Methylomagnum ishizawai: one gene and its partner. The protein of the gene in region 1 interacts with the protein of each later gene in a pairwise test. Links are inferred from orthologs where the notes say so. Each region holds a gene or a part of one and is shown on either strand. Other genes may lie near its edges.

What was found. Proteins that work in one complex are often made in the same cells at the same time.
Region 2: the proteins of rpe (region 1) and eno interact in binary tests that used the Escherichia coli proteins (3 or more experiments, as listed by UniProt). The link is inferred for Methylomagnum ishizawai from one-to-one orthologs.

The regions. Positions count from the first base shown.
Region 1 is NZ_FXAM01000001.1:963,368-966,224, forward strand. Bases 10-2,814 are described here. They hold rpe (ribulose-phosphate 3-epimerase), read left to right. Parts: upstream 10-968; coding sequence 969-1,661; downstream 1,662-2,814. Other genes in these bases: B9N93_RS04375 (serine/threonine protein kinase), read right to left, coding at 10-648; B9N93_RS04385 (phosphoglycolate phosphatase), read left to right, coding at 1,661-2,338; trpE (anthranilate synthase component I), read left to right, coding at 2,501-2,814. Outside these bases: more of B9N93_RS04375, read right to left, coding at 1-9; more of trpE, read left to right, coding at 2,815-2,857. UniProt on the Escherichia coli protein: Catalyzes the reversible epimerization of D-ribulose 5-phosphate to D-xylulose 5-phosphate.
Region 2 is NZ_FXAM01000001.1:1,596,521-1,599,368, forward strand. What follows is about bases 1-2,796. They hold eno (phosphopyruvate hydratase), read right to left. Parts: upstream 2,143-2,796; coding sequence 859-2,142; downstream 1-858. Other genes in these bases: ispD (2-C-methyl-D-erythritol 4-phosphate cytidylyltransferase), read right to left, coding at 1-418; ftsB (cell division protein FtsB), read right to left, coding at 500-835; B9N93_RS07240 (class I SAM-dependent methyltransferase), read right to left, coding at 2,404-2,796. In the rest of the region: more of B9N93_RS07240, read right to left, coding at 2,797-2,848. UniProt on the Escherichia coli protein: Catalyzes the reversible conversion of 2-phosphoglycerate (2-PG) into phosphoenolpyruvate (PEP). It is essential for the degradation of carbohydrates via glycolysis.

The sequences.
Region 1 (2,857 bases):
GGTTTGGGAGCCGTGCCCGCCCAAGGCTTGGCGGGCGGCCCCGAAATCCAGCAGGATCGGGGAGCCGCCCTGGGTCAGATAGATATTGGCGGGTTTGATATCGCGGTGTAGGAAACCCTTGGCGTGGATTTCCGCCAAACCGTCGAGGATCGGCAGGATAAAGGCCAGGGCCGTGGCCTCGGGGAGTTTGCCGCCGTTGCGCCCCAGGTATTCGGTCAGGGATATCCCCTCGTAATAATCCATGGCGAGATAGGCGGTATTGTTCTGTTGGAAAAACTCCCGGACCCGGACCACGTTGGGGTGGCTGAATTTGCACAGGGTGCGGGCCTCTTGCAGGAATTGCCCCATCCCGTAATTGAACCGCTCGCTGTCCTCGCCGCCATGGGGGACGACCTTGAGGTTCAGGGTATCGCGGACCGCCAGGCCGCGGGGCAGGTATTCCTTGATCGCCAAGGGGGTGTGTAGTACCAAATCCAAGGCCAGATAGGTGATGCCGAAGCCGCCGGGATGGCCCAGGATACGTCCGATCAGGAATTTGTTGTTGAGGATGGTCTGGTAGGGCAGGGCGAACACATTCCGCTGCGGGTCCGGTCGATAACCGCATCGGGGACAGCGGGCCGAGTTGCCCTTGTCCTGCATGCAGCCCATGCATAAATCACCGAAATCATCGACATCCATAGGGGGGGCGGTTCTGTTGGGGTGGGTCGAGGGGTTTTTGGAACCAGCGTTCGCGCTGTCCAGATCGGGGGATGGTATTACAGCCGGGCGGGTGCCGCATCCGCCTTCGACAGCCGTTTCCCCGGTGCCTGGGCCGGGACGGCGGACGGCCCGGCTACTGCCCTCAACTTGCCCCCCCGGAAGCCAAATGTAAAAATACCCGGCCATTTGGCAGGCCGCAAACCGCGGATTCCAAGGCCCGGAGGGCCAGCGCCGCCCTGTTCTCCAATTCCAACCACGAGCCATCAGCCATGAACGATTTCTGGATCGCGCCTTCCATCCTTTCCGCCGACTTCGCCCGCTTGGGCGAGGAAGTGGCGAACGTCCTCGAATCCGGCGCGGATGTGGTCCATTTCGATGTGATGGACAACCATTATGTGCCCAACCTGACCATCGGCCCCCTGGTCTGCGAAGCCCTCCGCAAATACGGCGTCACCGCTCCCATCGACGTGCATCTGATGGTGAAGCCAGTGGACCGTATCATCCCCGATTTCCTCAAGGCCGGGGCCAGCTATATCACCTTCCACCCGGAAGCCTCCGAGCATATCGACCGCAGCCTGCAACTCATCAAGGATGGCGGGGCCAAGTGCGGCTTGGTGTTCAATCCGGCCACCCCGCTCGACGTGCTGGAATATACCTTGGCGAAGGTGGACATGATCCTGTTGATGTCGGTCAACCCCGGTTTCGGCGGCCAGAAATTCATCCCCTACGTGCTGGACAAGGCCCGCAAGGTGCGCGAGATGATCGACAACTCGGGCCGCGATATCCGCCTGGAAATCGACGGCGGCGTCGGCCCGGCCAATATCGCCGAAGTGGCGCGGGCGGGCGTGGATACCTTCGTGGCCGGTTCCGCCGTGTTCGGCGCGGGCCAGGCGGGCGACCCGAACCGTTATAACAGCATCATCCAGGCCATGCGCGACGAACTGGCCAAGGTCCGCAACTGATGCTGCCCGCCCGGCCCGGACTGGTTGTCTTCGATCTCGATGGCACCTTGGTGGACAGCGCCCCCGATATCGCCCAGGCGGTGGATATCATGCTGGGCCGCCTGGGTTTGCCGGAGGCGGGCGAGGTCCGGGTGCGAGGCTGGGTTGGCAATGGCGTCGAGATGCTGGTCAAACGCGCCCTGACCGGCGCGGTGCGGCCCGCGGGCGAACCGCCCCGGTTCCGCGAAGCCCTGGCCTGGTTCATGGACGCCTACGCCGAGCATATGTGCGACCGGAGCCGCTTATATCCGGGGGTGAGGGATGGCTTGGCGCGGATCAAGGCCGGGGGCTTCCCGACCGCCTGCGTCACCAACAAGCATTCCCGTTTCACCCAAACCCTGTTGGAACAACTCGGTCTCGCGCCCTATCTCGATTTCGTCGGCAGTGGCGACCAATTCGCCCAGCACAAACCCCACCCGGAACCTTTGCTCAAGACCGCCGCCCATTTCGGCATCGCGCCTGCCCAGAGCCTGATGGTGGGCGATTCGGCCAACGACGCCGAGGCCGCGCACCGGGCCGGGTTCATGCTGGCGCTGGTGCCTTATGGGTATCATGGCGCGGTCGATCTCGCGGCTTTGGAGCCGGACGTGGTGGTGAAATCCATCGCGGAATTGCCGGGTTTGTTCGAGGCCCTCTGATTTTACTTTTGCCCACATGACTTGCATGATCCCCATGCCCCCACTCCTAGAACGATGGCGTCTCCAGCCCGCAACCCCTGAATAACCGGGCGGCGTTCCAGCGCTTGGCCCGGTACGGCTTATCGCCGGATTCTCCCGGCCAAACCCACGATTGGAAACACCATGACGCCCGAACAGTTCCAGCACTACGCCGAGCAAGGCTATAACCGCATCCCCCTCGCCCGCGAAGTCCTCGCCGATCTCGATACCCCTTTAAGCGCCTATCTCAAGCTGGCCGACGCGCCTTATACCTATTTGTTCGAGTCGGTCCACGGCGGCGAGCAATGGGGGCGATATTCCATCATCGGCCTGCCTTGCCGCACCGTCATCAGCGTGCGCGGCCCGGAAATCACGGTGGTCCGCGACGGCCAGCGCGTCGAGACCGCCACCCCGGCCCATCCGCTGGACTGGATTCGCGAGTATGCCGCCCGGTTCCGGGTGCCCGCGATTCCGGGTTTGCCGCGTTTCAGTGGCGGTTTG
Region 2 (2,848 bases), 630 kb from region 1 along the record:
TGACCGGCAGCCCTAGGATGCCGCCGACGGGGTCGTCCTTGAGCGTCGCCATCAGTTTTTCCACATCGGTTCGGGCGAGGCAGGGCCGGGCGGCGTCGTGGACCAAGACCCAATCCTCGGGATCGGCCTCGTTTTCCAAGCTACGGAGTCCCGACAGCACCGAATCGGCGCGTTCCTTGCCGCCGGGGGCGCGGCGGATTTTGGGGTGGGTGGAACAAGGGAGGTCGGGCCAATAGCCGTCCTCAAGCCCCAGCGCGACCACGATGCCGGAAAAGGCTTCGACGCTCAATAGCCGTTCCAGGGTGTGTTGCAGGACGGGTTGGCCCAGGACTTCGAGATATTGCTTGGGCACGTCCGCGCCCATGCGCTTGCCGACACCGGCGGCGGGGACGACGGCCCAGAAACGGGGTGTGTTCACTCGGGGATACTCATCGCGAGGGTGGGGGAACTGCGGGACGCGATTGGATCGCGGCCTGAAGGCCATTCCTACGGGGTCGGGTTATCGCCCTTTGCCAGGCGGTTTGATCGCGGTGCCCGCCTTCTCCGGCGGCGGCAAGGGATGCGGCTTTTCGAACACCTGCACGAAGGTCTCGCCTTCCTTGACCATGCCCAATTCCTGGCGGGCGCGTTCCTCGACGGCGTCGGTGCCTTCCTTCAAATCGTTCACATCGGCTTCGAGAGCGGCGTTGCGCTCGTGGAGTTTGTCGCCTTCCTCCTTGAGTTGCTCGATACGGGCTTGCAGTTCGTGCAATTCGTAGATGCCGCCATCGCCGAACCACAAACGCCATTGCAGCAAGGCGATCAGCACCAGCAGAAAAATGATGAGCTTTTTCATGCCGGTGCCGGCCTTATCTCAGCTTAGAACGCCCGCTTGAACGCGCTCTTGCCGGCGTAGACGGCCTTGTCGCCCAGTTCCGCCTCGATCTTCAGCAGGCGGTTGTACTTGGCGATGCGGTCGGAACGGCTCAGGGAGCCGGTCTTGATCTGGCCGGTGGAGGCGGCGACGGCGAGGTCGGCGATGGTGCTGTCCTCGGTTTCGCCGGAGCGGTGCGACATCACGGTGGTGTAGCCCGCCGCCTGGGCCATGGCGATGGCTTCCAGGGTCTCGGTCAAGGTGCCGATCTGGTTGACCTTGATCAGGATGGAGTTGGCGATGCCCTTGTCGATGCCTTCCTTGAGGATTTTCGGGTTGGTCACGAACAAATCGTCGCCCACCAGCTGGATGCGCGAACCGAGTTTCTCGGTCAGGACTTTCCAACCCGCCCAGTCGCTCTCGTCCAGGCCGTCCTCGATGCTGATGATCGGGTACTTATCGACCCAGGAGGCGAAGAAGTCGGCGAATTCCCCGGACGAGTACTTCTTGCCCTCGGAGGCGAGGTCGTAGACGCCGTCCTTGTAGAATTCGGAGGCGGCGCAGTCCAGCCCCAGGAAGATGTCCTTGCCAGCGGTGTAGCCCGCGTTGGCGATGGCTTCCAGGATGACTTCGATGGCGGCTTCGTTGGACGGCAGGTCGGGGGCGAAACCGCCCTCGTCGCCCACGCCGGTGGCGAGGCCGCGCTGGCCCAGCACCTTCTTGAGGGCGTGGAACACTTCCGCGCCGTAGCGGATGGCTTCGCGGAAATTGGGGGCGCCCACGGGCAGGATCATGAACTCCTGCATGTCCACGCTGTTGTCGGCATGGGCGCCGCCGTTGATGATGTTCATCATCGGGACCGGCAGGACGCAGTCGCCACCCTGGTGCAAATGGGCGTACAAGGGTTTGCCGGCTTCGGTGGCGGCGGCGCGGGCCGAGGCCAGGGAGATGCCGAGCAGGGCGTTCGCGCCCAAGCGGCCCTTGTTGTCGGTGCCATCGACTTCGATCATCTTGGCGTCGAGACCGGCCTGGTCGGCGGCGTCGAGGCCCAAGACGGCGGAGCGCAGTTCACCGTTGACGTTGGCGACCGCCTTGGTCACGCCCTTGCCCAGGTAACGGGCTTTGTCGCCGTCACGCAGTTCGATGGCTTCGCGGGAGCCGGTGGAGGCTCCGGACGGCACCATGGAGGTGCCGATAGCGCCGGATTCGAGGACGACATCCACGGCCACGGTCGGGTTGCCGCGGGAGTCGAGGACTTCGAGGGCTTTCACTTCTACGATTTTGCTCATGTTGGCTCCATGATGGGTTGCGGGAATAACGGTAATGTTCTGCTCCGTCCATAGGGTAATTGAGGCGATTCTATTCGCCGATAAAATGGCCGGGCAGGGTGGCTAGGTGTGCCGGTTCATGGTTTTCATTGGCACCGCCAACCCCCAGAAATTCATTCAAGACTTGTACCATTGGGGCGCATCCGGTCTTGGTTTGAATAGGGCTGGCGGAAACGCTGGGTCACGATGGACGGCATTCGTTCTTTCAATGGCTTGCAGGGCTCAAGGTTTCTTGAGGATGTAATGCCCCGCCGTCGGTGCCATCAAGCCCTGTTCTATGAAGAATTCATCCAGGGTCATCAATAAATCGTATAGCGCCGTCCCCGCTTTCGATTCGTGGTATTTGCACAAACAACCCACCGGGGCGATATAGCGGACGAAACTATGGGTTTCGCTTTTTTGCACCACCTCGAAACGCTCCAGGAAAATCTTGGGTATCTCTTGTGAGCGGATGGATTCGAAAGGCGATTTCAGCGGTAGCTTGGGGCGTTTGGGGGGTTGTATCTGCTTTCGTTGCAGGCGGTTATAGGTATATTGCTCCGGGATGGCTTTGAGTAGGGCGGTGGTCAGTTCGATCAACCTATCGGGATACTGGAATTGCGAGTCGCCGATGAAATCGTTCAGCCAAACCAGCCCGCCGGGTTTCAAGGCCGCTTTCATCCGGTCG